4 regions of the Mesorhizobium sp. M1D.F.Ca.ET.043.01.1.1 genome follow, and region 3 is predicted to be linked to each of the others. Evidence: predicted binding sites of a transcription regulator. Region 3 holds the regulator's gene; each other region holds the start of a gene.

Region 1 (7,403 bases), 2.5 Mb from region 3:
ATTGTGCTGCGCGGCAACGGCTGCGCCGTCACGATTAGCGCCCGACCTGCTTGCCGCGCATGGCGGCCATGCCCATTTCCGGTTTGACTCAGGTCCTTGAACGGGCAAGAAAAGTCCTCAAGGATAGCCCGCAACACGACACCTCGAAGTCTGGAGAAGAAAATGTCCGCTTCCAATTCAATCGTCGTCGCCAGCGCCGCCCGCACGGCGGTCGGCTCCTTCAACGGCAGTTTCGCCGCAACGCCCGCGCACCAGCTCGGCGCCGTCGTCATCAAGGAATTGCTGTCGCGGGCCAAGGTCGATCCGGCGGAAGTGGACGAAGTCATCCTCGGCCAGGTGCTGACAGCCGCTCAGGGCCAGAACCCCGCCCGCCAGGCTTCCATCAATGCCGGCCTGCCCAAGGAGACGACCGCCTGGGGCCTCAACCAGGTTTGCGGCTCGGGTCTCAGGGCCGTCGCGCTCGGCATGCAGCAGATCGTTACCGGCGACGCCAGGGTGATCGTCGCCGGCGGCCAGGAATCGATGTCGCTGTCGCCGCACGCCCAGCACCTGCGCGCCGGCGTCAAGATGGGCGACTACAAGATGATCGACACCATGATCAAGGACGGCCTGTGGGATGCCTTCAACGGCTACCACATGGGCAACACCGCCGAGAACGTCGCCCGCCAGTTCCAGATCACCCGCGACGACCAGGACGAGTTCGCGCTGGCTTCGCAGAACAAGGCCGAAGCCGCGCAGAAGGCCGGCAGGTTCAAGGATGAGATCGTCGCCTTCACCGTCAAGGGCAGGAAGGGCGACACCATCGTCGACCAGGACGAATATATCCGTCTCGGCGCCACGCTGGACGCCATGACCAAGCTGAAGCCGGCTTTCGACAAGGATGGCACGGTCACCGCAGCCAACGCATCCGGTATCAATGACGGCGCCGCCGGCGCGCTGCTGATGACCGAGGCCGAGGCCGCCCGGCGCGGCATCACTCCGCTGGTCCGCATCGCCTCCTGGGCGACCGCCGGCGTCGATCCGGCGATCATGGGCACCGGCCCGATCCCGGCCTCGAAGCGGGCGCTGGAGAAGGCCGGCTGGTCGGTCAAGGATCTCGATCTCGTCGAGGCCAACGAAGCCTTCGCCGCGCAGGCCTGCGCCGTCAACAAGGGCATGGGCTGGGATCCCTCGATCGTCAACGTCAATGGCGGCGCCATCGCCATCGGCCATCCGATCGGCGCCTCCGGCGCCCGCGTCTTCAACACGCTGGTCTATGAGATGCGCCGCCGCGGCGCCAAGAAGGGTCTCGCCACGCTCTGCATCGGTGGCGGCATGGGCGTCGCCATGTGCGTCGAGGCGCTCTGAGCTCGGCAAATAGCGAATAGGGAGTAGCGAATAGGGAAGAAAAGCGCTGCGCGCCGGGACGACAGGTCCCTACTCGCTATTCGCTACTCCCTATTCGCTCAGACGATTTTAAAGGGAGGACCACATGAGCAAGGTAGCAATCGTCACGGGCGGATCGCGCGGCATCGGCGCGGCCATATCGGTGGCTTTGAAGAATGCCGGTTATTCGGTTGCCGCGAACTATGCCGGCAACGACGAAGCGGCTGGGAAATTCAAGGCCGAGACCGGCATTCCCGTCTACAAATGGTCGGTCGCCGACTACGACGCCTGCGCCGCCGGCATCAAACAGGTCGAGGCCGATCTCGGACCGGTCTCGGTGCTGGTCAACAATGCCGGCATCACGCGTGACGCCATGTTCCACAAGATGACCCGCGAGCAGTGGAAGGAGGTCGTCGACACCAACCTCTCCGGCGTCTTCAACATGACGCACCCGCTGTGGAGCGGCATGCGCGACCGCAAGTTCGGCCGCGTCATCACCATCTCCTCGATCAACGGCCAGAAGGGCCAGGCCGGCCAGGTCAATTATTCCGCCGCCAAAGCCGGCGACATCGGCTTCTCGAAGGCGCTGGCGCAGGAGGGGGCCCGCGCGGGCATCACCGTCAACGTCATCTGTCCCGGCTATATCGCGACCGAGATGGTCAAGGCGATCGACGAGAAGGTGCTTAACGAGCGCATCATCCCGCAAATTCCGGTCGGCCGGCTCGGCGAGCCGGAAGAGGTCGCGCGCTGCGTCGTCTTCCTGGCGTCGGACGAGGCCGGCTTCATCACCGGCTCGACGATCAGCGCCAATGGCGGCCAATATTTCACCTGAGATCCATCTTGCCTGAGATCTTTTGACGCCGCGGCAGCCGGCCCGACGCAATCGGGTCGGCTGTTTTTTCCGGGCCGCGCGATGTATGCCTCAATTCGGCACGCAAAAGTTAACGGCCTCCCCGCGCCCTGTGCGAAACCTTGTTCACAAGCTGTGAGTTTTCGGTGCGCAAGCTGTGGACAACACCATATCTGGGGGGTGAACAAACCGGGAAAATGCGTGGATCGCTGATTCGTCGCCGATTCGTTCCGGCTTTGGTCGCAAAGTTAACGCCGAGGCTCGGAAATGGCGCTGAAAAGATTAACGGCGGTTAGGAAAGATCAACCATTTCATAATCTTGGCGGCTGCGCCCTAGCCGGCGGTGATCGTTCACCAGCAAAGGTTAACAGCCCTCGCGGCCCGTCAAGCCAAGCATGAAACGGGCCAGTTCCCGGATTCAGCATGTGGTGAGACTCATCGTCAAAAAATCCACATATAGCCGTGAACAAAACCTGAATCAGACCGAGTCAGTGATTCGTCGCCGATTCGTTCCAGACTCGTTCCAACGGTTAATCGGCAGCGGATTTTGATCTTGCCTGTCGTTGCGCCATCTCCTGATGGGAACATTCCGCTTTCGCTTCGCGTCTGAAATCCCTATGTGTCGGCTGTCATACGCGGCGGCACCGCCGCGTCCCCGACAACAAGCGGCAGAAAGCGTCATTTCCGAGCCGATGAATATCCAGCCGAAACACTCCCAGCCGCTGATCCTTTCGGGCCGCGACGTGACCGCCGTGCTCGGCCCCACCAACACCGGCAAGACCCATCTCGCCATCGAGCGCATGGTGGCGCACGAGACCGGCGTCATCGGCCTGCCGCTGAGACTTCTTGCCCGCGAGGTCTATGCCCGCGTTTGCGAGAAGGTTGGCGCGCACAAGGTGGCGCTGGTCACCGGCGAGGAAAAGATCGTTCCGGCGGGCGCCAAATATTCCGTCTGCACCGTCGAGGCGATGCCGCGCGAGACCGATGCCGCCTTCGTCGCCATCGACGAGGTGCAGCTTGCCGGCGACCTCGAGCGCGGCCACATCTTCACCGACCGCATCCTGCATCTGCGCGGCCGCCAGGAGACGCTGCTTCTGGGCGCCGCCACCATGCACGGCATCCTGCAGAAACTGCTGAAGGGCGTTTCGGTGGTGACGCGGCCGCGCCTGTCGCACCTTGCCTATGCCGGCTCGAAGAAGCTCACCCGTCTGCCGCGGCGCACGGCGATCGTCGCCTTCTCGGCGGACGAGGTCTATGCGATCGCCGAGCTGATCCGCCGCCAGCAGGGCGGTGCCGCCGTCGTGCTCGGCGCGCTCTCGCCCCGCACCCGCAATGCCCAGGTGGAGATCTTCCAGTCGGGCGACGTCGACTATCTCGTCGCCACCGACGCCATCGGCATGGGACTGAACCTCGATCTCGAGCATGTCGCCTTCGCCCAGAACCGCAAGTTCGACGGCTACCAGTACCGCAACCTGACTGCGGCCGAGCTCGGCCAGATCGCGGGCCGCGCCGGCCGCCACCTGCGCGACGGCACCTTCGGCGTCACCGGCCAGGTCGATCCGTTCGACGAGGATCTGGTCAAGAAGATCGAGGGGCACGATTTCGACCCGGTGAAGGTGCTGCAGTGGCGCACCGCCGACTTCGATTTCTCCAGCCTCGACGCGTTGAAGCGCTCGATCGAAACCAACGCGCCGGTCGAAGGGCTGACCCGGGCGCTGCCGGCGGTCGACGCCCAGGCGCTGGAGCACCTGTCGCGCGACGAGGACATCAGGGCGCTCGCCACTGCCAAGGAGCGCGTGGCGCTGCTTTGGGAAGCCTGCGCGCTGCCCGACTACCGCAAGATCGCGCCGGCCCAGCATGCTGACCTCATCGCCTCGATCTACATGGACCTTGCACGCCGTGGCCATGTCGATGAGAATTACATGGCCGAGCAGGTGCGGCGAGCCGACACCACGGATGGCGATATCGACACGCTGTCGCACCGGATCGCCCAGATCCGCACCTGGACCTTCGTCTCCAACCGGCCTGGCTGGCTGGCCGATCAGCTACACTGGCAGGAAAAGACGCGCGAAATCGAAGACAGATTGTCGGATGCGCTGCATGAGCGGTTGACGAAACGCTTCGTAGACCGCAGGACTTCCGTCCTCATGCGGCGCCTTAGAGAAAATACCATGCCTGAAGCCGAAATCAGCCCAACCGGAACCGTCCTCGTCGAAGGCCATCACGTCGGCGAGTTGCAGGGATTCCGCTTCACCGCCGACCAGAGCGCCGGCGGCGAGGACGCCAAGGCGGTGCGCACCGCAGCCCAGAAGGCGCTCAGCGCGGAGTTCGAGGCGCGCGCCGAGCGCTTCGCCGCCTGCGCCAATGGCGATCTGGCGTTGGGCTCGGACGGCGTCCTGCGCTGGATCGGCGCGCCGATCGGCACGCTGGTCGCCGGCGACGAAGCACTCAAGCCGCGGCTCGTGCTGCTCGCCGACGAGCAGCTTACCGGGCCGGCCCGCGACAAGGTGGCGGCGCGCGCCGAGCGTTTCGTGAATTTCCAGATCGAAACGCTTTTGAAGCCGCTGGTCGATTTGAAGAATGCCGAGCAGCTCGCCGGCATCGCGCGCGGCATCGCCTTCCAGCTCGTCGAGCATTTCGGCCTCATCAATCGCCGCGACATCGCCGAGGAGATGAAGTCGCTCGACCAGGAGGGCCGCGCGGCGCTGCGACGCCTCGGCGTGCGCTTCGGCGCCTACCATGTCTTCGTGCCGGCGCTGATCAAGCCGGCGCCGGCCGGGCTGGTGACGCTGCTGTGGGCGCTGAAGAACGACGGCAAGGACAAGCCGGGCTTCGGCGACGTGGTGCATGCGCTGGCATCGGGCCGCACGTCGGTGGTCATCGACCCGGCCTTCGACAAGACCTTCTACAAGCTCGCCGGCTATCGCAATCTCGGCCGCCGCGCCGTGCGCGTCGACATCCTCGAGCGGCTGGCCGACCTGATCCGTCCGGCGACCAACTGGAAGCCCGGCCTCGGCCAGCGTCCGGACGGCGCCTATGACGGCCACGCCTTCATGGTGACGCCGCCGATGATGTCGATTCTCGGCGCCACCGCCGACGACATGGAAGAGATCCTCAAAGGTCTGGGCTATCGCTCCGAACCGAAGCCGGCCGCCGAGGTGAAGGCCAAGCTCGACGCGCTGGACAACGCGGCCCGCGAGGCCGCCGCCGCGAAGCTCGCAGCGGAGGAGGCCGCTCGGGTAGCAAAGGCTGAGGCATCGACCACGGATGCCGTTGCCGAAGCGGCTGCCGAAGACTCGGAGGCGGCGGCTGAAGTACACGCCGCCAACGAAGCCGATACCACAGGCGAGCCTGCTGCCGAAGCAGATGCAGAACCCGCTGCTGAAGCAAAAGCGCACACCCAAACCGTGGCGGCGAACGAGGCCGCGGCGGAACAAACCGATGAACTGGTTGCCGTTGCTGCCGAGGCTGAGCCAACTGCCGAAGCGGCACCTGCGGCGGAAAGTGGCGAGAGCGCTGCTCGGTCCGATACCGCCGCGGCAACGGAAGCCCCGACGGACGCCGCACCGGAAGCCGCCGCCGCCGAAACCGCAACCGAGCAGGAAGAGCCTAAGCCGATCCTTTTGTGGCGGCAGGCCCGTTTCGACCATCAGCGGCCGCGCCACCGTCATGACAACCGCCGCGACAATCGTCCGCGCAACGGCCAGGCGGCACGCGATGGCCAGCCAGGCGCCACGGGTGGCCAGGCCAGCGATCGGCCGGCTCATGAGGGACGCCGCGACCAGCGCGAGGGCGCCGGCAAGCCGCGCTTCGATCGCTCGAAGTTCAAGCCGCGCCCGGAACGTGACGGCGAGCGGCGCGACGGCAAGCCGCAAGGCGAGCGCCCCGACCGCCGCGAGGGGCGGCCGGACTGGAAGGGCAACAGGCAGGACGGCAAGGGCAATGCCGGCAAGCCGGCCTTCCAGGGCAAGCCGCGCGACGAGCGCCCGCAGCGCTTCGACCCGGATTCGCCCTTCGCCAAGCTCGCCGCGTTGCGCGACCAGCTGAAGAAATAGCCCAGGCCGGTTGCGATGGTTGGAGAAGGCCGCCAGCGCATCGACAAATGGCTGTTCTTCTCGCGTGCGGTGAAATCGCGCTCGCTGGCGGCGAAGCTGGTGGTTGCCGGACGCGTCCGCATCAATCGCGACAAAGCAGCGCAGGCCTCCGATCTGGTCAAGGCCGGCGATGTGCTGACCATCACGCTCGACCGCCGGATCCTGGTCTGGAAGCTGCTCGGCTGCGGTTCCCGGCGCGGCCCGGCCGAGGAAGCTCGCCTGCTTTACGAGGACATGTCGCCCCTGCCGACGCCGAAGGGCGAGGCCGTTCCCGACGCCATTCCGGCGCTGCGCGAGGCCGGTAGCGGACGCCCGACCAAGCGGGAGCGCCGGCAAACCGACCGGCTGCTCGGCGAAGACTAGAAGGAACCATCCGAACTCGTCGCGACAGCCGGCTGGAATTCCATTCCGCCACGCTGCCCCAGCCGGCAAGCCCTGCCCTTGCAAGCGACGGACAAAGGCGTTACCTCACCTTGAAAAGCCCGACAAAACGGGACGTCCCGGAGCCTGCAATGACCTATGTCGTGACCGACAATTGCATAAAATGCAAATACATGGACTGCATTGAGGTCTGTCCGGTCGACTGTTTCTACGAAGGCGAGAACATGCTCGTCATCCACCCGGATGAGTGCATCGATTGCGGCGTCTGCGAACCGGAATGCCCGGCCGACGCGATCAAGCCGGATACCGAGCCGGGCCTCGACAAATGGTTGCAGGTCAATTCCGAATACGCCGAGAAATGGCCCAACATCACCGCCAAGAAAGAGCCGCCGGCCGACGCCAAGACCTTTGACGGCGAGACCGGAAAGTTTGAGAAATATTTCTCGGCCGAGCCTGGCGAAGGCGACTGACGGCTCAGCCGCCCAAGTCGGCATGACGCGGCGTAACGGAGCCGATACGATTGCTGTCTTGACAGGCAGCGACGGCGCTTGACGTTAGCGAACGCAGCAAAACCTTGATTCTTCCGACTTTTTGTGTTACATCAACCAAACATGCCGGTGACACAACGTCGATTTATGGCGCTAACGCCCCAAATCACTGAAAGGTGAGCTTTTCAAACCCCAACCAGAGCGATCTGGGGCAGGCGGTCGCAT
Region 2 (7,403 bases), 110 kb from region 3:
GCCTGGCACATCTTCTGGAGCGATCCCCGCAACCAGTATTACAGCCGGCAGCTCAGCCGCGCCGAGGGCGACACGATCGTCCAGATCGGCGCCGACGGCAGCGGTTCCTCGGTGCGCTGGAGCTTCTCGCGCATCACCGAAAGTTCGTTCCGCTGGCTGGGCGAACGTTCGCATGATGGCGGCGCGACCTGGCGCACCGAGGTAGAGTTCCTGGCCCGCCGCGCGACTCCAGCCTGATCAACCAACCTGTTGTAACGACGGAGAAAACGATGTTCGACCACATCTCGATCGGCGTTCAAGACAGCGACGCCTCGAAGCGATTCTTCGATGCAGCGCTCAAGCCTCTCGGCTACACCTGCCTCAGCCAATCGCCGGGCTCGCTGGGCTATGGCAAGGAAGCGGCGCGCTACTGGGTCAATGACGCCGGCAAACCCGTGCCGGCGGATAGAGACTCCGGCCTGCATTTTTGCTTCGCGGCGCCCACGCGCGCCAGCGTCGACGCGTTCCATGCGGCGGCGCTGCGCGAAGGCGGCAAGGACAACGGCCAGCCCGGCCTGCGCGCCGCCTATGGCGACAACTACTATGCGGCGTTCGTCATCGACCCTGACGGCTACCGGCTCGAGGCCTATTGCGGCAAAGCGGACTGAGTATTTGCAGCCAAGTGGAATCACTTGGCGTCGCAGAAATGCGGCTAAATAAACAGATAGAGCGGGATGCCGACTTTTCTATTGACCTGCATCCCGCTCTATCCGGCTGAAATCCCCTTCCGGCTGTTCCCACCGCTCCCGCTTTGCTCTACCAATTGAAGAGCTAGGGCGTCGCCCGGCGGGAGGGGACCACCGATGCCGAGCTTCGACAGCCTGTTCAACGCCTTCGTCACCATCCTGGTGACCATCGACCCGCCGGGGTTGGCGCCGCTCTTCCTTGCCGTGACGCGCGGCATGAACCGCGAGGAGCGCCAGCAGGTCTCGGTGCGCGCCTCGGTGATCGGCTTCCTGGTGATGGCGCTGTTCGCCGTCGCCGGCGCCTCGATCCTGTCGGTGTTCGGCATCACGTTGCCGGCCTTCCGCGTCGCCGGCGGCTTCCTGCTCTTCTTCATCGCCTTCGAGATGGTGTTCGAGCGGCGTCAGGACCGCAAGGAGAAGATAGGCGACGTCGCCATCACCAAGGACATGATCCACAACATCGCCGCCTTCCCGCTGGCGATCCCACTGATCGCCGGCCCCGGCGCGATTTCGGCGACCGTGCTGCTGTCGGGACATTTCGAGGGTTTTGGCGCTCAAGCCGCGCTGGTCGGCATCATCGCGATCTGCCTCGTCCTCACCTATCTGGTCTTCGTGCTCGCCGAGCGCATCGACCGCATCCTCGGCCAGACCGGCCGCTCGATCCTGACCCGGCTGCTTGGCGTGATCCTGGCGGCGTTGGCCGTGCAGTTCGTCGCCGATGGCGTCAGGGCGCTTATGGCCGCCTAGAGCAATTCCAGGAAAAGTGTGAGCGGTTTTCCGTCCGGAATTGCGTAAAAACAAGGAGATAGGGCGTTTCGCCGTTTCCGTGAAACGGTGAAACGCACTAGGACGCCTCTTCCTACTGCTCTACTTCACCGCCGTATCGACCACTTCGAAATCATGCGTGACCGTCGCGGTCTTCGCCATCATGGCTGTGGCCGAGCAGTATTTCTCGATCGACAGGTCGATCGCGCGTTTCACCTTGTCGCGCGACAGGGATCGGCCCTTGACGATGAAATGCATGTGGATGCGGGTGAAGACGCGCGGCTCGGTCTCGGCGCGATCGGCGTCGAGCTCGACCACGCAGTCCTCGACCGCCTCGCGGCCTTTTTCCAGGATATGGACGACGTCATAGGCCGAGCAGCCGCCGGTGCCGATCAGCACCAGCTCCATCGGGCTCGGCCCCGGCGTCCGGCCCTCCGGCCCATGCGCCGTGCCCAGCACGACCTTGTGACCGCTGCCGGACTCGCCGACAAAGGTGCGTTCCTCGACCCATTTGACGCGTGCTTTCACGATGATCTTCCTTGCGATACTGCCCTACTGACCGAACACGACGGCGTGCATGATGCGGCCGGGCAGCAGGGTGAAGATGCCGGCGCCGACCAGCGCGAACAGATAGAGCTTTATCATGGCGCTGCGATGCGCGGCCACCTTATGGGTGTGCGCATACCATACCGCCAGCGGCGCGGTGACAATCACCAGGATAGACAGGATATGGATCGGGCTGAACGGCCCGATCAGGCGGATCTGCTGGATCCAGAAGCTCGAGACGGCGATGACCAGCATCAGGGCCGCCCAGACATAGCCCAGCACGCGGTGGCGCGCCGTGCCCTTCGGCAGCGCAAGCTGCGTCCCGCCTATCGCCAATGCGGCGACGGCGGCGAACGCATGCCATAGAATGGGAGGAGGCGCCGTCAGCAATGGTCCTGGCGACATCGCGCCTTTCCCTCAACCGATCGTCTCGAAAGGCTTAGAACGGAATCTCGTCGTCCAGCTCGCGCGACGAACCGCCGCCACCGCCCCTGGAACCGCCACCGCCGCCGCGGCTGAAACCTTCGTTCGGGCCGGACTGGCCGAAATCGGAACCGCGGCTGTTGCCGCCGCCGGCATAGCTGCCGACCTGGCCGCCACCCTCGCCGCGCGCGTCGAGCATCTGCAACTCGCCGCGGAACTTCTGCAGCACGACCTCGGTCGTGTAGCGGTCATTGCCGGTCTGGTCCTGCCATTTGCGTGTCTGCAGCTGGCCTTCGACATAGACCTTCATGCCCTTCTTCAAATACTGCTCGGCCACTTTGGCTAGCTGGTCGTTGAAGATGACGACATTGTGCCACTCGGTCTTTTCCTTGCGCTCGCCGGAATTCTTGTCGCGCCAGCTTTCCGACGTGGCGATGCGGATGTTGACGACCGGATCGCCCGAATTCAGGCGGCGGATTTCAGGGTCCGCTCCGAGGTTGCCGACCAGAATGACCTTGTTGACGCTACCCGCCATCGTACTTCTCCGCGCTCATCCGAAACAAATTTCAAGTCGCTCACCTTACAGCCTGCAGGTCGCCCATGCCTGCAAAGGCTGGCTTTTCCCACAAGGTTTTTGTTCTCTTTTCGTTCTAGTCCGGACCATTGTTTCTGTCAAGGAATGTCAGCAACAGGTAGTATTCCTGCGCAGGAAACAAAGGGGGTATCTCGGTGGACATCGTCAAGCATGAGGATCAGCCGCGCGAAAATTGGCGGACCGGAGTGGAAACCCGCATGCACACAGCCGCCGCCAACGGCGCAGCCGAGCTTTGCATATTCGAGCAGTGGGTGGCGCCCGGCATGGGCGCGCCGACGCATAGGCACTCAGTCGAGGAAGTTCTGACGGTGATTGCCGGTGAAGCCGAAATGTGGATCGACGACCGGCATGCCGTGCTCACTACCGGACAGTCGCTGATCATTCCCGCACAACGCAGGCATGGCTTCCGTAACGTTGGTCCCGGCACGCTTCACATTCATGCCGTGCTTGCATCGCCTGTCTTCGAGGCAACCTTCGACGGAGCCGCGGAGCCGGTGAGACGCTGGACATCATAAAACGAGACTTGCCAAACCAATAAGTGTCGACTTATGCTTTGTGCATGATCGAAGCAGAGATTTTCCGGGCCCTGGCCGATCCGACACGGCGCGCGGTCTATGAACGGCTCGCGGCAAGCGAGATGAGCGTGTCCGAGCTCCGCGCCGGCATGAGCGTATCGCAGCCCGCCGTCTCGCAGCACCTTGCCGTGCTGCGCGGCGCCGGCCTCGTGGTCGAGCGTCGCGCCGGCCGCAATGCCTACTACCGCGCCGACCCGCAAGGCCTCGATCCGCTGCTTGGCTGGATCGAACGCTACCGCGCCTTCTGGCCGGAGCGCATCGAGAGGTTGAAGACGGTTCTGAGGGAAATGGACCAATGACGGCAAAGAAACACCCGGCGGCGGCCGATGCGCCGCTCAGCTTCGAGTGCGAGCTTCCCGATCCACCGGAAAGGGTCTGGCGGGCGCTGACCGAGCCCGAACTGCTCGCGGCCTGGATGATGCCGAACGACATGAAGCCGGAAACCGGCAAGCGCTTCGCCTTTGCCGGACCGGACGCACCGATCGAGTGCGAAGTACTCGAGGCCGAGCCCGGCAAGCTGCTGCGCTATTCCTGGCGCGAGCAGCCAAGTGGCGAAGATGCCGACCATCTGCCGGCATTCGATAGCGTCGTCACCTTCAAGCTTGCGCGCACGGCCTCCGGCGGCACGCATCTCAGCATCGTCCATGACGGCTTCGCGCCGGTCGCGCAGCCTGTCATCGCCGTTTCTGGCGCCGGCTGCGGGCTTTGGCTCGATGCGCGCAAGAACCCGACGGCCGCCAATGCGCCCTGCATGATGCTGCGCGCGGCTTGACCGACGACAACCGAGGAGACCTGGCTCATGAGCGCCCTTGCCAATCTGGTGCCGATGGTGATCGAGCAGTCGAGCCGCGGCGAACGCGCCTTCGACATTTTCTCGCGGCTGCTGCGCGAGCGCATCGTCTTCATCAACGGCGAGATCAATGACGGCGTGTCGGCGCTGGTCTGCGCGCAGCTTTTGTCGCTGGAATCGGACCATCCCGACAAGGAGATATCGATCTACATCAACTCGCCGGGCGGCGTGATGACCAGCGGCTTCGCCATCTACGACACGATGCAATACATCTCCTGCCCGGTGTCGACGGTGTGCATGGGCTTTGCCGCCTCGATGGCTTCTTTCCTGCTGATGGCCGGCTCGCCGGGGCGGCGCATCGCGCTGCCCAACACCAGGATCGTGCTGCATCAGCCGCTCGGCGGCTTCCAGGGCCAGGCCTCCGACATCCAGCGCCATGCCGAGGACATTCTGCGCACCAAGCGCCATATGACGGAGCTCTATGCCAGGCACTGCGGCCGCAGCTACGAAGAGGTCGAGCGCACGCTCGACCGCGACTATTTCATGACCGCCGCGGAGGCCAAGGCCTGGGGCCTCGTCGACCATGTTTACGACACGCGCAAGAAGGTGGCCTGAGGTGAATGGAAGACGCGCGGCAATTTGATTGCCGCCGTGTCTGGCCTCGCTCCCGGCGCGTCTCTATAGTTGGCGAATGACGACGCACCGGCAGTCCAGACATTTGCGCATCGCCCTCGCCGCTCTCGCCGGCGCCATGATCGGCAGCACCGCAGCCTTTGGCGACGACGGTTCGGCGCGGAAGCTTCCAGGCGTCAGCGGCGACTACCGTATCGCCAAGCCCGCGCCGCAGCCCGAGCCTGACGACGCTCTTCCGGCCGGCGGCAACGGCACGTTCAAGATCGGCGATACCGATGTCAGGATTTCCGGCAGCATAACCATCGACATGGCAACGGGCGGCATCAGGCCTCCCAACCGCTGATCGGCGAGCCTAACGGCTGCAAGGTCGAGAAAGAAAATCCTCAGTCCCTCAAAATTCAAGCCCCGCCGCTGCTTCCGCAGGTGGACGGGGCTTTCATGGATCTGAAACCCAACTTTAGCCGGGAGTGGACTGCCGGCGTTCTGTTTCGGATGCTACGCGGCATTCAGCCGACGATCCGACTATGGTCTCTGATTGTACGGATTCGACAAGTCACGGTTTGTCGGACTGGCGCTCGCGCCTGTCCTGGCACTTATGCCTGCCGCGGCTCCATCAACGCGTGGAGCCTCAAGGGACTGTCCGGTGGCGTCATGCTCCGCTCCTGGGTCCGTTGCGACAATGTCGTTCGAAGCGCAAATCGCTATCGCCTACGGCGTCTCGCAGGCCACCTTTGGGTGACGAGGCCATCGAAAGACGGCCGGCTTCGGTTGACGTTTCGAGACTGCTCCCGTGAGTCGCCGGCGTCAACCGTCGAATAGCCGGTTACCGAAAAATGTGATCGTTCGGAGGTTACGTCCAGGTAAGTCGAATGCCTTTCGCCGATCGGCCGGAGCGGCTTTTGCGATCATTGTTTCCACAGCGCTTTGTCAGGAGCGTGTTCGGCCTTTGTTCTTTACGCTTGCCCGTTCGCGCGAAAGACGGTTAAACCCGTACTTGGCAACTTCCGTCGAGATCGTGGCGTCTCTCGACGCGGCGGCGAAACTACCTACATAGGGGATGGCCGGGACAAACCCGCCCAATCCAGAAAATTCCAGACCTGAGGCGGCGACCGGCGATGGCCGACCAAAAATACCTTTCCATTCGCGGAGCCCGCGAACACAATCTCAAGAACGTCGATCTCGACCTGCCGCGCGACAGCCTGATCGTCATGACCGGGCTGTCGGGTTCCGGCAAGTCGTCGCTCGCCTTCGACACCATCTATGCCGAGGGCCAGCGCCGTTACGTCGAAAGCCTGTCGGCCTATGCCCGCCAGTTCCTGGAAATGATGCAGAAGCCGGACGTCGACCAGATCGACGGCCTGTCGCCCGCCATCTCGATCGAGCAGAAGACGACCTCGCGCAACCCGCGTTCGACGGTCGGCACCGTCACCGAGATCTACGACTACATGCGCCTGCTGTTCGCGCGCGTCGGCATTCCCTATTCGCCGGCCACCGGCCTGCCGATCGAGAGCCAGACCGTCAGCCAGATGGTCGACCGGGTGCTGGCGCTTGACGAAGGCACGCGCCTCTATTTGCTGGCGCCGATCGTGCGCGGCCGCAAGGGCGAGTACCGCAAGGAACTGCTGGAACTGCAGAAGAAGGGCTTCCAGCGCGTCAAGGTCGACGGCGTCTTCTACGAGATCGCCGACGTGCCGGCGCTGGACAAGAAGTACAAGCACGACATCGACGTCGTCGTCGACCGCATCGTCGTGCGCGGCGATCTGGCGACGCGGCTTGCGGATTCGATGGAAACCGCGCTGAAGCTCGCCGAGGGCCTTGCCGTGGCCGAGTTTGCCGACAGGCCGCTCGACGCCAGCCAGACGGGCGAGGACTCGGTCAACAAGTCGAAGAACGAGACGCATGAGCGCATCATGTTCTCGGAGAAATTCGCCTGTCCGGTCTCGGGCTTCACCATTCCCGAGATCGAGCCACGGCTGTTCTCCTTCAACAATCCGTTCGGCGCCTGCCCGACCTGCGACGGCCTCGGCAGCCAGCGCGCCATCGACGCCAACCTCGTGGTGCCGGACGAGAACGTCTCGCTGCGCGACGGCGCCATCAGCCCGTGGGCGAAATCGACCTCGCCCTATTACGCGCAGACGCTGGAAGCGCTCGGCAAGGCCTATGGCTTCAAGCTCGGCGACAAGTTCAAGGACCTGAGCGCCGAAGCACAGGAGGCCGTGCTGCACGGCACGGGCGAGCGCGAGATCACCTTCCAGTATGACGACGGCCTGCGCTCCTATAAGACCACCAAGACCTTCGAGGGCGTCATCCCCAATCTCGACCGGCGCTGGAAGGAAACGGAGTCGGCCTGG
Region 3 (7,403 bases):
CGGGCACCTGGGTCGCGAAGGCGTTGCTATCCTTGCTGGTGGTGAGCTTTGCCGTCTGGGGTATTTCCGGGCGTCTGTCGGGAACCTTGGCCGGCCATCATTCCGTAATTACCGCTGGCGGCACGACGGTGTCGATCAACGAGTACCGCCTGGCATACGATCGCCAGATCAATCTGCTGTCGCAGCAATACGGCCAGCGCATCACGCGGGAGCAGGCGAAGCTGCTCGGCATCGACAACCAGGTTCTGGCGCAACTCGTTTCTGGTGCCGTGCTCGACGAGCAGGCCCGTAAGCTCGGGCTTGGGCTTTCCAAGGACCGGCTGGCCGAGTTGACGCACGAGGATCCGGCCTTCAAAGGCCCGAGCGGCCAGTTTGACCGCAGGACCTTCGAATATCTGCTTCGCCAGGTCGGCATGCGCCCGGAGGACTATCTCAAGAATCGCTCGCAGGTGGCCGTGCGCCAGCAGATCGTCGAGGCGATTTCCGACGGCCTCAAGGCGCCGCAGACCTTCCTGAAGGCGGTCGCGCTCTATCGCGGCGAGGATCGCACGATCGACTATCTCGTCCTGCCGAAGACGCTGGTGCAGCCGATCGAGGCGCCGGCCGACAGTGCGCTGAAAACCTATTTCGAGGCCAACAAGAAGAATTACGCCGCGCCCGAGTACCGCAAGTTCTCCTATGTCCGGCTCGAGCCGCAGGACATCATGGACCCGACGGCGGTGACCGACAGCCAGGTCGCCGACGACTACAACAAGAACAAGGCGCGCTACACCACGCCCGAAATGCGCACCATCGAACAGCTGGTGTTCAAGACGCCGGACGCGGCCAAGGCGGCATATGACTCCCTGAAGACCGGCGCCACCTTCGACAAGATCGTCACCGCCGAGGGCAAGACACAGGCCGACACGCTGCTCGGCACGCTGGCCAAGGACAAGATCGCCGACAAGGCGGTCGCCGACGCAGCCTTCTCGCTCAACGCCAACGAGGTGAGCCCGGTGGTCCAGGGCGCCTTCGGCCCGGTGCTGCTGCGCGTCACCGAGATCAAGCCGCAGGTGGTGAAGTCGCTCTCCGAAGTGTCCGACCAGATCCGCAAGGACATGGCGCTCGGCGAGGCGAGCCGCATCTTGCTCGACGTCCACGACAGCTACGAGGACACCCGCGCTTCGGGCGCCTCGCTTGCCCAGGCGGCGGAAAAGCTGAAGCTCAAGGTCGTCACCGTCGACGCCATCGACCGCACCGGCCAGCGGCCGGACGACACGGTCGTCAACGACCTGCCGCAATCGGCCGACCTCATCAAGGCGGTCTTCGAGGCCGAGCCGAACACGGAGAATGAAGGCCTGACGACCGCCGACAACGGCTTCGTGTTCTACGAAGTCCAATCGATCACGGCAGCGCGCGACCGCACGCTGGACGAAGTCCGCCAGAAGGTGGCGGCCGACTGGACCGCCGCCGAGACCGACAAGCGGCTCGACGCGAAGGCCGGGGAGCTGGAAAAGCGCCTCAAGGCCGGCACGGCGCTCGATGTGATCGCAGGCGAGCTGAAGCTCGAGAAGCAGACCAAGCGCGGCCTGAAGCGCGAAGCCGACGATGCCGATTTCGGCAAGGAAGGTGCCGCGGCCATGTTCGGCGTCGGCGAAGGCGGCACGGGCCTGATCCCCTCGCCCACCGGCGACGGCCAGATCCTGTTCAAGGTCGCCGAAGTCTTTGAACCGGCCGGCGCCGATGGCAGCTCCGTCCCGGACGATGCGCAGAAATCCTTCAGCGCCGGCATATCCGACGACCTGCTCGACCAGCTGGTGGCGCAGCTGCAGTCGCAGTATGACGTTCGCATCGATCCGGCCGCCGTATCGCAAGCACAGACACGATGAGCGCTCTCAAGACACACATAGCCAAGGTCGCCACTGGCACCGCGCTCTCCTTCGAGGAAGCGCGCGAGGCTTTCGACATCATCATGTCGGGCGATGCGACGCCGGGCCAGATCGGCGGTTTCCTGATGGCGCTGCGCGTGCGCGGCGAGGCCGTGAGCGAGATTTCAGGCGCGGTCGCCACCATGCGCGCCAAGATGCTGCGCGTCGAAGCTCCGCATGGCGCCATCGACATCGTCGGCACCGGCGGCGACAACTCGCACTCGGTCAACATCTCGACCGCCTCGGCCTTCGTCATCGCGGCGGCGGGCGTTCCGGTCGCCAAGCACGGCAATCGCGGCCTGTCCTCGCTGACCGGCTCCGCCGACGTGCTGATGGCGCTCGGCGTCAAGATCGACATTCCGCCGGAGACGATCGGCCGCTGCATCCACGAGGCCGGAGTCGGCTTCATGTTCGCGCCGGCGCATCATCCGGCGATGAAGCATGTCGGACCGATCCGCGGCGAGCTCGGCACCCGCACGATCTTCAACCTGCTTGGACCGCTGTCCAACCCGGCCGGCGTCAGCCGCCAGATGGTCGGCGTCTTCCTGCCGGAATGGATCATGCCGGTGGCCGAGACACTGAAAGCACTCGGGGCCGATCACGCCTGGGTCGTGCATGGCGACGGTTATGACGAGATCACCACCACCGGCGAAACGCAGGTGGCTGAGCTTGCCGGCGGTGAAATCCACAGCTTCACGCTCACCCCGGAAGCGGTGGGGCTGAAGCGCCACAGCAAGGAAGAGCTGCGCGGCGGCGATGCGGCCTACAATGCCAAGGCATTGCGCGATATGCTGCGCGGCGATGCCGGCGCCTATCGCGACACCGTGCTGATGAACGCCGGCGCCGGGCTGGTGGTGGCCGGCAAGGCGACGACGCTCGCCGACGGCATTGGGGCCGCCGCGCAAGCCATCGACAGCGGCCGGGCGCTTGCGGTGCTCGACAAGCTCATCGAGATTTCGAACGGTTAGAACCTTGTCCGACATCCTGCGCAAGATCGAAGCCTACAAGCGCGAAGAGATCGCCGCGGCGAAGCTCAGCGCGCCGCTTGCCGAGGTCAAGGCGAAGGCGAAGGATGCAGAACCGCCGCGCGGCTTCCTTGCGGCCCTCGAGGCCAGGCGGAAGGCCGGCGGCTTCGCGCTGATCGCCGAGATCAAGAAGGCCAGCCCCTCCAAGGGTTTGATCCGCGCCGACTTCGATCCGCCGGCGCTCGCCAGGGCCTACCAGCAAGGCGGAGCGGCCTGCCTCTCGGTGCTGACCGACGCCCCGTCCTTCCAGGGCGCGCCGGGCTTTCTGACAGCCGCGCGCGCCGCCGTCGGCCTGCCCGCCCTGCGCAAGGATTTCCTCTTCGACCCGTACCAGGTCCACGAGGCGCGGGCCTGGGGCGCGGACGCGATCCTCATCATCATGGCAAGCGTCGACGACGCTCTGGCCGGCGAGCTCGAGGCAACGGCCTTCGAGCTCGGCATGGACGCGCTGGTCGAGGTGCATGACGAGAAGGAGATGGAGCGCGCGCTCATGCTCTCGTCACGGCTGATCGGCATCAACAACCGCGATTTGCGGACCTTCGAGACCAGCCTCGACGTTTCGGAGCGGCTTGCCGCCATGGTGCCGGCCGACCGGCTACTGGTCAGCGAAAGCGGCATCTTCACCCATCAGGACTGCCGCCGGCTGGAGAAGAGCAAGATCGGCACCTTCCTCGTTGGCGAGAGCCTGATGCGGCAGGCCGACGTGGCCGCCGCGACCGCGCTTCTGCTGACGGGCAAGGCTCCGGCCGATGCATCGGCCCGAAAATCGACTCCGATTTTCGGAGAGCACGATGCATAGATTCAAAGTGTTAGAGCGTGCTTTGTGCGTCCAAGTGGACGCACGTCGTTCTAAGGCCGTTTGAGGATGCCTGCGCTTACCCATCTCGGCGCCAAGGGCGAAGCCAACATGGTCGATGTCGGCGACAAGGCCGAGACGACGCGCACGGCAATCGCCGAAGGTTTTGTTTCCATGCGGGCGGAAACGCTGGAGATGATCCTGGCCGGCGACGCCAAGAAGGGCGACGTGCTTGGCACGGCGCGCATCGCCGGCATCATGGCCGCCAAGAAGACGCATGAGCTTGTTCCGCTCTGCCATCCGCTGCTTCTCACCAAGGTTGCGGTCGATATCGAGCCCGACCCGGCGCTGCCCGGCCTGAGGGTCACCGCGCTTGCTCGCGTCACCGGCAAGACCGGGGTGGAGATGGAGGCGCTGACCGCGGCGTCGGTCGCCTGCCTCACCATCTATGACATGGCCAAGGCGGCGGACCGCGCCATGGTGATTTCCGGCATCAGGCTGGTCGAGAAGACCGGCGGCAAGTCGGGCGACTACAAAGCCGCCAAACATGGAGCAGGTTCTTAAGATGGCGCTGGTTCCGGTCGCCGAAGCGCTCGAGCGCCTGTTGGATGGCGCAACCGCGCTGCCTGGCGAAAGCGTTCCGCTGGCTGACGCCGCCGGCCGCGTTCTGGCCGAACCCATGGTGGCGCTGCGCACCCAGCCGCCCTTCAACGCTTCGGCCATGGACGGCTATGCCGCCCGCGCCGCGGACGTGGCTTCGGCTCCGGCGCGCCTCTCGGTGATCGGCATGGCGCCCGCAGGACGCGGCTTTGCCGGCTCCGTCGGCAATGGCGAAGCGGTGCGCATCTTCACCGGCGCGCCGCTCCCCGAAGGCGCCGACACCGTGGTCATCCAGGAGAATGTCCGCGACCTCGGCCGCGGCCGGATCGAGGTGACCGAGCCGACGGCGGAAGCACGCAACGTCCGTCGCCGCGGGCTCGATTTTGGCCAGGGCGACCTGCTCCTCGAAAAAGGCCGCCAGCTCGATCCTGCGGCGCTCTCGCTGGCGGCGTCGGCCAACCATCCGAGCCTCACCGTGGTGCGGCAGCCGCTGGTGGCCATCATCGCCACGGGCGACGAATTGCTGCCGCCCGGCAGCGCGCTCGGCCCGGACCAGATCATCTCGTCCAATGCCTATGGCGTCGCAGCCGCGGCCCAGTCGGTCGGGGCGCGCGCGCTCGACCTCGGCATCGCCGCCGACCGGCAGGACGCAATCGCGGCTCTGGTTAGGAAAGCGGTCTCAGCCGGCGCCGATATCATCGTCACCCTCGGCGGCGCCTCGGTCGGCGACCACGACCTCATCCACGACGTGCTGACCGGCGAAGGCATGCAGCTCGATTTCTGGAAGATCGCCATGCGCCCCGGCAAACCGTTGATGTTTGGCCGCCTAGGCAACATCCGCTGCATCGGCCTGCCCGGCAATCCGGTGGCGAGCCTTGTCTGCTCGCAATTGTTCCTGAAGCCGCTTCTGGCGCGGCTGGGTGGCCGCAACTACCGACAGGACATCCGCGCCGCCCGGTTGGCCGCCGCGATGCGCGCCAACGATCTCAGGCAGGACTATGTGCGCGCCGTCGTGCGCGAGGAGGCCGGACGGCTGGTCGCGACACCGTTCGGCATCCAGGATTCCTCGATGCTGAGGACGCTCGCCGACGCCAACGGCCTGATCGTGCGCGAGCCCTTCGCCCCGGCGGCGGAAGCCGGCGCCGAATGCAGCGTTCTGATGTTACGCTGAACAAAACGTCAACACATTCACTAAACTTTAAACGGTTGCGGAACACAACTGGAACAGATAGTGTTTGTTCTGGGTTTGTTTTTCTGATTCTGGTTTCAGAACCCATGGGGGCCGCCATGCTGACGCGCAAACAACATGAACTCCTGATGTTCATCCATGAACGGCTCAAGGAAAGCGGCATTCCGCCGTCTTTCGACGAGATGAAGGAAGCGCTCGACCTTGCCTCGAAGTCGGGCATCCATCGCCTGATCACGGCGCTGGAAGAGCGCGGTTTCATTCGCCGGCTGCCGAACCGGGCGCGTGCCCTGGAAGTCCTGAGGCTGCCCGATTCGATCGCGCCCGGCCTCAATGCGGCGAAGAAATTCTCGCCAAGCGTCATCCAGGGCGGCCAAGGCAATCTCGGCCGGCAGATCAAGCCTGCGGCGCCCTCGCGCACGCCTACGCCCAGCAATGATGACGACGTCGTTTCGGCCGTATCCATTCCGGTCATGGGTCGCATCGCCGCCGGTGTGCCGATCGATGCCATCCAGCATCAGACGCATTCGATCACAGTGCCGCCGGACATGATCGCGGGCGGCGAGCATTATGCCCTGGAAGTCAAAGGCGACTCGATGATCGAGGCCGGTATCTTCGACGGCGATACGGTCATCATCCGCAACGCCAACACGGCAAGCCCGGGTGAAATCGTGGTGGCCCTCGTCGACGACGAGGAAGCGACGCTGAAGCGCTTCCGCCGCAAGGGTGCCTCGATCGCGCTCGAGGCCGCCAATCCCGCCTATGAGACCCGCATCTTCGGGCCGGACAGGGTCAAGGTGCAGGGCAAGCTAGTCGGACTCATTCGCCGCTACTGAGCGGCTGTGGCTTTGCCTCTGGCTTTTCGGGCCGCTTGTAAGGCGCCAGGCCCCTCGCCTCGCGCGAGTAGCTCCGCTGTTCGTGCCAGGGGCGATAGGGCTTCTCGACGGCGTATTGAATGACAGGTTGCGCCGTCGCCGATTGCGGATCGAAGAAGACGGCAGCGCTTCCATGGCGAGCAAGTTGGCGTTTGGTGACGACAAGAATGCGTGGATCGCGGCAAGGATTGTAGGCCGTGGCGTCGTTGATGACAATGAGGTCGGCATAGCCGCAGGCCGGCCTGGCGCTGTTGCGATTTTCCGCCAACGCGACGATCGCGCCGGACGGATGCCGGCCGATGCAGAGATCGCCGGTGCAATAGAATGGCGATCCCGGCGGCAGGTCGACGGGATCTGCGATATCCAGCGCGCCTTTGGCGAATGTCTCCGGCGGCACGATTTCCTCGGCTTTCAGCGCGCGCTTCCAGTTGTCGATGGTGAACTCGTTGGAGCGTTCGCGGTTGATAGCGAGCTCGCCGCCGCCGATCGGCATTGCCACCAGATGCGCGTCCTCCGAGATCAACACATCCGGCGTGCGGACATGCGGAATGGTGAGCAGAGCAGCAAGCGCGAACGGCACGGCTGCCAATCTGAGCCAGGTGGTGGCCATGGTCGCGATGACCAGCGCGATCGTCGCCAGCAGCACCGATTGGATCGAGATCAATCCCACGGCATCGACGGGCGAGCGCTCGGAAATCCATACCGAAATGGCAATCGTCGCAGTCAGGCCCTTGCCCATCACGTAGAGGAACGGACCGTCGAAACCGAACGGCATCGCCAACGCGCTCAGCACGGCGAACGGCATGACGATCAGCGAAACGATCGGCATCACCGCCAGATTGGCGAGCAGACTGAGCGGCGAGACGCGCTGGAAGTGCCAGATCGCAAACAGTAGTGTCGCGCTGCCCGCGATGAGCGAGGTTACGGCGGCGCCACCCACGCCAATCGCCAGTTTTCGCGACAAGAACCCGAGGAAGGAGCGCTTTGCCGGCGGCACGGTCGCTTTGCCGGCGC
Region 4 (7,403 bases), 1.3 Mb from region 3:
CGCGGCCGGATTCGAGGATGGCGCGGCCGGTCTCGGAATCGTCGCAATAGATCTCAAGATGGCCGCCGATCAGAGGGTCGCTGATCGAGAGCGGAATGAGCTCCGTGACCGGAACGCCATCGCAGTGCCATTCGACGGCGCCGTCCTTGGGGTTCATGAAGGTGACGGTCGAACCGACGATCGACAGCGGATAGGGTTCGAGCTTGGTGCCCATCATGTCGGACAGCCGTTCCAGCCGCAGCTTGTCGTTGAGCAGCTCCTTGATCTCCGGAATGTAGCGATCGGCGCCGGTGATGAAGGTGAGGTCGAGATGCTTGTGCACCGCATGGCTGGCCTTTAGCTTCAGTGCCGCCTCCTCGATCGCGGCAAGCAATTGCGCGTCGTAGCCGTGAAGATACTGGGCGACCCCGAAGCTCGACACTTTCCACGCCGTATCATGGCCGATGATGGCTTCGCGGCTCATCGCATAGCGCAGTTCGGGGATTGTATGGGCGTTCATTCTACTTCTCCAAGGTAGGGGCAACACTTGGTAAACAGTCGATTAAGCCGCCCGCCCCTGTAAATTTAGGAATGCTGGTGCTACTTTAAGCGCAGCTAAAGGTCGAACCCCGTGCGTCTGCTCAGTCAGGTCAACCTGAACTCGCTGAAAATCGTCGAAAGTGCCGCCAGGCACCGCAACTTCACGCGCGCCGGCGAGGAGCAGTTCATCACCGCCTCCGCTGTCAGCCAGCGGGTGAAGAGCCTGGAAGACCAGCTGCGCTTCAAGATCTTCCAGCGCGGCGGCAACGCGGTGTCGCTGACGCCGGAGGGCGAGACCTATGTGGCGCGCGTGCGCGAGGCGCTGGAGCGGATCGTGGCGGCAAGCATGGAGGCAACCGGCCAGTCCCAGTTGCATGTGCTGAAGATTTGCGTGCTGCCGACCTTCGCGGCGCGCTGGCTGTTTCCGCGCCTCTCCACTTTCCAGCGGCAGTATCCGGACATCGAGATGCGGGTGTCGACCTCCTATGCCACGCATGAATTCTCGGCCTCCGAATACGATCTGGAGATCCGCTATGGCGACGGCGACTTCCCCGGCCTCCATTGCGAGCTCTTGTTCAAGGAGGACCTGACGCCGGTGTGCAGCCGCAAGCTGTTCCATGAGGTGTTGGGCGACAAGCCGCTGTCGAAGGTAACGCCCGAGGATCTGAGGCATTTCACCCTGCTCCACTCCGATACGTGCACCCAGAACTGGCAGTCATGGCTGGGCTTTGCCGGCGCGAGCTTCGTGCTGGGCGAAACCAAGAGCATCTATTTCGATTCCTGCATGATGTCCTACGAGGCGGCCAATGCCGGCATGGGCTTTGCCGTCGCCAACCGCGCCTATATGGCGAGCGACATCCGCGCCGAACGGCTGGTGGCACCCTTCGCGGTGCACCATCCCAACACCGCCGGCTGGTACTTCGTCAGTCCGATCAACGCGCACGGCGCCCGCAAGGTCGAAGTTTTCAAGCAGTGGATCATGGCCGAGGCGGCGCTGACGCAGCGCCAGCTGGATCTCGAGATCGCCGGCATACCAGTGAAGCGGGCGGCGATGGCCTGAGGCAGGCCCAGCGAACACGCAATCCTTTTCAAAGATTTCTCGGTCCTTGAAAGACGGCACCAGCCATCGATAGCCGGCTTGCGCGATCACGCCATGACGCGGCGGAGAGACTCAGCTATCTTCATGTGTGCGGCGGGCCTGATTTCCCGCTTGGCCGGCGCTTTCCAGCTTCCTCCCAAGCAGCGCCGGCCTTCTTCTGTGGCGGCAGCGGCTTCGTGCCGGCCGCCCGAATTTCCGAAAAGACATCGCCTGGCTTCGTCCGACACCATCATTGCTTCGGCTGCATGCCTTGCTGGTCGCCGCCGGTGGTCGATTTCGGCACCGGATTCTTGTCGATTTGCGGGTTCTGGTCGACGGCGGGCGCCTTGGTCGGCGGGATGCTGTTGTCGCAAGCGGCGAGCGCGACCCCTGCCGCAAGAACCAGCAGTACGGGAAGCTTCTTCATGACGACCTCCTCTCGTTCGCCTCTTCGAGCGCCCCATTCTTTGAGGCAAACGAGACGGTGGCGGTTTGGTTGCGTGGCCGGCGGGAACCAATCATCCAAGCCCCGGTTGAACTCCCAACAATCCAATGCACCGAGGAGATGGTCATGATCCGCCTGCTGCTTGTCGGACTGTTCGCTTACAGCGCCTACCGCGTCACGATGAGGATCATCTATGAGATGTCCGGCGATGCCGCGCCGCTGGACGAACGACGGACGCTGCGGCGCCAGTCCGCCGCGATGGGGGTAGAGCCGAAGCGGTAGTTGCCTTTCCTCGCCCCCCGTCGAAGGTGGGGGCGAGGAACCCAAGCCCAGAAGGCCGGCGCGAGATCGCCCCGTCTGCCCTGCCGTGCATCTCCCCTCTGTTGGACCGCTTTCGCTATTCGCCAGCGCGCGAGTTGTATTGCGAACAAAGCGGAAACGATGCTTGATGGGCGATGAACATCGCCGCCCGTGATTCGTCCTTCGAAGCGCCCGCCTATCTCGTCCGGCTGAATGACGAGCAGCGGCTGGCGGTGGTGCATGGCGACGGCAAGGTGGCCGCCCCGCTGCTGGTGATCGCCGGCGCCGGCTCCGGCAAGACCAACACGCTGGCGCACCGCGTCGCGCACCTCATCGTCAAGGGCGCCGACCCGCGGCGCATCCTGTTGATGACGTTTTCGCGCCGCGCGGCATCAGAAATGGCCAAGCGCGTCGAGCGCATCGCCGGCGAGGTGCTGGGGCGCGACGCGGCGATCATCGCTGACGCGCTCGCCTGGGCCGGCACGTTTCACGGCATCGGCGCGAGGCTGTTGCGCGACTATGCCGAGCAGATCGGGCTAGACGCCGCCTTCACCATCCACGACCGCGAGGATTCGGCCGACCTGATGAACCTCGCCCGGCACGAGCTCGGTTTTTCCAAGACCGAAAACCGCTTTCCGACAAAAAGCACCTGCCTGCAGATCTACTCCCGCGCAGTCAACGCGCAGGCGCCGCTCGGCGAGGTGCTCGGCGCGGCATTCCCCTGGTGCGCAGCCTGGGCGGATCAGCTCAAGGAGCTGTTCGCGGCTTACGTGGAAGCCAAGCAGGCGCAGAACGTGCTCGATTACGACGACCTTCTGCTCTATTGGGCGCAGATGGCGGCGGAGCCGGAGATCGCGGCGCATCTCGGCAGCCGTTTCGACCATGTGCTGGTCGACGAATACCAGGACACCAACCGGCTGCAGGCCTCGATCCTCTTGGCGCTGAAGCCGGACGGCGCCGGGCTCACCGTGGTGGGCGACGACGCACAGTCGATCTATTCCTTCCGCGCCGCGGAAGTGCGCAACATCCTCGATTTCCCAAAACAGTTCACGCAAGGCGCCGAGATCGTCATGTTGGAGCGCAACTACCGCTCGACCGAGACGATCCTGGCCGCCGCGAACAAGGTGATCGGCGAGGCCACCGAACGCTTCACCAAGAACCTTTGGACCGAGCGCAGGTCGTCGCACAAGCCGCAACTGGTCAGCGTGCGCGACGAGGCCGAGCAGGCCAACTATGTCTGCCAGGCGATCCTCGCCGAGCGCGAGGCCGGCACGGCGCTGAAGGCGCAAGCCGTGCTCTTTCGTGCCTCGCATCACAGCGGGCCGCTGGAGGTGGAGCTCACGCGCCGCAACATCCCCTTCGTGAAGTTCGGCGGCCTGAAGTTCCTCGACGCCGCCCATGTCAAGGACTTGCTGGCGATGCTGCGCTTCGCCGAGAACCCGCGCGACCGCGTCGCCGGCTTTCGCGTGCTGCAGCTCATGCCGGGCATCGGCCCTTCCGCCGCCTCGCAGATCGTCGAGGCGATGGCGACGTCGCTGGACGAGACGCTGGGCCTTGCCCGCTTCCGGCCGCCGCAGCGCACGGCTGCAGATTGGCCGGTCTTCCTCGATATCTACAGCGGGTTGCGCGCCGGTCCGAAATGGCCGGCCGACCTCGAGCGGGTCAGGCTCTGGTACGAGCCGCATATGGAACGCATCCATGAAGACGCGATCACGCGCCGAGCGGACCTCCTGCAGCTCGAGCAGATCGCGTCGGGCTACCCCTCGCGCGAGCGTTTCCTGACCGAGCTGACGCTCGATCCGCCCGACGCCACCAGCGACCAAGCCGGCCCGCCGCATCGCGACGAGGATTACCTCATCCTGTCGACCATCCATTCGGCGAAGGGCCAGGAGTGGAAGAACGTCTTTGTGCTCAACACCGTCGACGGCTGCATCCCGGCCGATCTCGGCGTCGGCACCAAGGAGGATATCGAGGAGGAGCGGCGGCTGCTCTATGTGGCGATGACGCGGGCCAAGGACAGCCTGCATCTGGTGGTGCCGCAGCGGTTTTATCCGCACAACCAGCCGGCGCGCGGCGACCGCCACGTCTATGCCTCGCGCACCCGCTTCATTCCGGCTTCGATGCTTCAAGCCTTCGAGCAGTCATCCTGGGCAAGCGCCGCGATCAAGGACGACCCGCGCCAAAGGCCGGGCGTCAAGGTCGATCTCGGTGCCCGCATGCGCGGCATGTGGAAATAGCATCCGCCCGAACATCGTCCGACCCGCCAACACAACGGGCAACCGCCCTGCAGCCTTCGCTATGGAACTTTTCACCCGGCAATGGATTTCCGTTAGGAAAATCTAATGCGAGGAGGCTGCAATGAAGAATCTTATTCTAGCCGCCATGCTCGGCGTGGCTGCCATGGCACCGACAACGATTGCGACGCAGGCAACAAGCTTGACCATCACCACTGATGACGACATGGGCCGGTACAATGACGACTACTACTGGCGCCGCCATCACATGCGCGACGACAACTGGCGCTACGGCAGCCGATACGAGATGCGCGACTGGCGCAGCTATCGTCACCATCGCGACTGCATGGTCAGGGTGCACAAGCGCTGGCACCACCATCATTGGGTCGTGAAGAGAGTCTGGAGCTGTGGCCGCCATAGAGGCTGGCGATATTAGGAGCCATCCCTTCACGAAATTGACGCCGCGCTGGGCGGCGTCTGTAGGACAGGTGGACAATGCGCTTGATCCCATCGGCGATGAACTGGCGGCAACGGCTTGCCGAACGGGCCGGCCAGCTCTTCGTCAACATTGTTGCGATGTTGTTCGCAGGGGTTGCCATCCTCCTGCTGGTGTTGTCGGCACATTACCACGTCCCGCAACCCCCGGCGGAGATGGCAATCACGACCAGATCCGGCCCATGACGATCTGCCTCGCGATTGCCGCCTCTGGCGGCGGGCAGGAAAAGATCTCCCAACGTGGAACCTCGCGCCCCAAAGGCGCGTTGTGTGGCGTCCAGACCGAGGCCGGCAGCCCGCCGTCCTCCGCCCCAATCCGAGAGGTCTCAATGCACGACAGGTTCTTCCTCACGCCGGTCGCAGTCAGTGTCGGCGCCGGGCACAAGCGCATGATCGCTTCGCTGTCCGACATGCATGAGTTCCTGACCGAGTTCCCGCCGTCGCGCCGGCGGCTGAGCTACGGCGCCGCGGCGAAGGCCTGCGAAGCCGCACGGGCCGGAGATATCTCCGCCGAATCGGCGCGCGATGCGCTGATCACCTTCGCGGTGACGGCCGGCATCTTGTGGCCGTCGGATCAGCCGATCGTCTCGGTAAAGCCGGTCGCGCGCGGCCATAGCGGCTTCGCCGCCTGAGATCGGCCCCGCCTGACGCCGACAACGGCCCGACTAGACCCGTCTGAGATGGCTCTCAGACGGGTCTTCCTGTCTTCCCCTATGCATGCCGCTGCCTGGCCGGCCCCCTGCGAACTTTTCCCGCGCTGCATGAAACACCGCATAGAACGGTCCGCCGCGTGAAACAGCGCACAGACCAGCCGGCTGCGTGAAACAGCGCACAGAACATTCGCCTTCCCCGTGCAGGTTTGCGGACATGCAGCAGGGATGCCAATGTTTCTCGATCACGACCAGTTCAAACCGGCGGCGGAAATGAGGCTCGGCCGCGACAAGTCGTCGATCCGGGTCACGGTAACCGACCCGAAGGTGTGCGAGCTTTGCGAGGCCGTCTATGTCTGGATCACCGCCGACGGCAAGCCGGTCAGGATCGGCACTTGCGGCGCATCGGCCGGCAAGCGTCTGCTCTCCTATCCCGGCTATATCAACCGGAGCCTGGCCGGGCACGGCGGCGCGACGCCGAAATGGGAAGCGTTGAAGTGGCTGGGCCTGCTGACCGCGCATGGCATGCTGACGGCGGTTGTCCATCAGCCCGAGCCGGCATTGACGGCCGCGGGCCTGATCAGGCCCTGTCTCGACATCGAGCGCCGGCTCATCCGCCAGCACAGGCCGCTGCTCAATCGCAGCCGCCAGTGAGAGCCGGTAAGGCCCGTCGCACAGAACCGATCAGTGGAACGTGCTGGCGGCCCCGCCGGATAACCGGTTGCGCGGGCTTTCGAAGCTCACCTGGTCGCGTCCGTTCGATTTCGCCTTGTAGAGATGCCTGTCGGCGACTTGGAACATGGCGTGATAGGTGGTGGGGCCGCTGAAAGCGATGCCGCCGATGCTAACCGAAAGCGGACATGGCTGGCCGCCGGGCGCGAAGTCGGCCTCGCGGATGCGCAGCCTGATCGATTCCGCGACCAGGAAGGAGCGCGTTGCGTCGGCGCCCGGAAGGAAGACCGCGAATTCCTCGCCGCCGATGCGTCCGACGATGTCGGCGCCGTGGAGCTGGCCCTGGATCGTCCTGGCGATCAGCTTCAGCGCCTCGTCGCCGCAATCATGGCCGAGGCGGTCGTTGATCGACTTGAAATGATCGGCGTCGACGATCAGCAGCGCGCCGGCATCGGCGACGTCATGGCTGCGGGCCTGGTTGAGATAGGCCTCGACCAGCATCGAGAACGCGCCGCGGTTGAAGACCGCCGTCAAGCTGTCGGTCGCAGCGACGATGCTGAGCTCCTTCTGGGTGATGGCCAGTTGGCGCATCTTCCACATCAGGAAGAACAGGAAGGAACCGCCCAGGATGAGCGGTAGGAACAGGTCGGTGAGCTTGGCCCAGAGCAGCGCCTCGGGCGACAGCGAAGGAAAGTTGAAGGAATCGACAAAGAAGGCGGCAGCAATGAAGAAGGCGGTGCCGGCGACCGTAACAGCCACCACCCTGCCCCAACTGGTGGCGGACAAATCGATGCGCATGGCATTCGCTCCCACTGCAACGGGTCCATTGTGCAGTGCGAGCGCAAACGAAATCCTAATACATTGGCTTCAATGCGACGTTGGTTAACCAGTTGTCCTTTCGATCTCTCGAAGGTTGAAGCGTCAGAGGGCCCACCACCGCAGCGGGCCCTCCGACGGCTGGAGGATCTCGTCAGCATGCAGCCGGCAGCGGCCGGCGACACGGTAGGAGA

The links. The regulator LexA, encoded in region 3, represses DNA repair genes until DNA is damaged. The targets are predictions, from matches to a motif close to TGTTCNNNNTGTGTTCNG.
Region 1: a site for LexA is predicted at 2,724-2,741, ahead of EJ067_RS20855 (helicase-related protein). Genes of this name have one in related genera too.
Region 2: a site for LexA is predicted at 5,989-6,006, ahead of uvrA (excinuclease ABC subunit UvrA). Genes of this name have one in related genera too.
Region 4: a site for LexA is predicted at 2,466-2,483, ahead of EJ067_RS04780 (ATP-dependent helicase). Genes of this name have one in related genera too.

The regions. Positions count from the first base shown of each region.
Region 1 covers NZ_CP034444.1:4,299,960-4,307,362, reverse strand. Annotated here, with positions in the region: gene EJ067_RS20865 (acetyl-CoA C-acetyltransferase) at 163-1,347, shown strand; gene phbB (acetoacetyl-CoA reductase) at 1,472-2,197, shown strand; gene EJ067_RS20855 (helicase-related protein) at 2,908-6,270, shown strand; gene EJ067_RS20850 (RNA-binding S4 domain-containing protein) at 6,286-6,672, shown strand; gene fdxA (ferredoxin FdxA) at 6,822-7,160, shown strand.
Region 2 covers NZ_CP034444.1:6,673,999-6,681,401, reverse strand. Annotated here, with positions in the region: gene EJ067_RS32155 (hypothetical protein) at 1-237, shown strand, start outside; gene EJ067_RS32150 (VOC family protein) at 270-647, shown strand; gene EJ067_RS32145 (MarC family protein) at 843-1,472, shown strand; gene EJ067_RS32140 (OsmC family protein) at 1,593-2,018, opposite strand; gene EJ067_RS32135 (DUF2306 domain-containing protein) at 2,043-2,441, opposite strand; gene EJ067_RS32130 (single-stranded DNA-binding protein) at 2,476-2,994, opposite strand; gene EJ067_RS32125 (cupin domain-containing protein) at 3,252-3,569, shown strand; gene EJ067_RS32120 (metalloregulator ArsR/SmtB family transcription factor) at 3,614-3,928, shown strand; gene EJ067_RS32115 (SRPBCC domain-containing protein) at 3,925-4,401, shown strand; gene EJ067_RS32110 (ATP-dependent Clp protease proteolytic subunit) at 4,429-5,034, shown strand; gene EJ067_RS32105 (hypothetical protein) at 5,171-5,395, shown strand; gene uvrA (excinuclease ABC subunit UvrA) at 6,168-7,403, shown strand, end outside.
Region 3 covers NZ_CP034444.1:6,779,972-6,787,374, reverse strand. Annotated here, with positions in the region: gene EJ067_RS32730 (SurA N-terminal domain-containing protein) at 1-1,868, shown strand, start outside; gene trpD (anthranilate phosphoribosyltransferase) at 1,865-2,875, shown strand; gene trpC (indole-3-glycerol phosphate synthase TrpC) at 2,880-3,731, shown strand; gene moaC (cyclic pyranopterin monophosphate synthase MoaC) at 3,798-4,292, shown strand; gene glp (gephyrin-like molybdotransferase Glp) at 4,294-5,499, shown strand; gene lexA (transcriptional repressor LexA) at 5,616-6,350, shown strand; gene EJ067_RS32700 (ComEC/Rec2 family competence protein) at 6,334-7,403, opposite strand, start outside.
Region 4 covers NZ_CP034444.1:915,646-923,048, forward strand. Annotated here, with positions in the region: gene EJ067_RS34450 (hypothetical protein) at 1-499, opposite strand, end outside; gene EJ067_RS04775 (LysR substrate-binding domain-containing protein) at 611-1,579, shown strand; gene EJ067_RS34455 (hypothetical protein) at 1,848-2,024, opposite strand; gene EJ067_RS34460 (hypothetical protein) at 2,169-2,324, shown strand; gene EJ067_RS04780 (ATP-dependent helicase) at 2,498-4,579, shown strand; gene EJ067_RS04785 (hypothetical protein) at 4,701-5,012, shown strand; gene EJ067_RS04790 (hypothetical protein) at 5,072-5,257, shown strand; gene EJ067_RS04795 (DUF982 domain-containing protein) at 5,401-5,703, shown strand; gene EJ067_RS04800 (hypothetical protein) at 5,956-6,375, shown strand; gene EJ067_RS04805 (GGDEF domain-containing protein) at 6,406-7,191, opposite strand.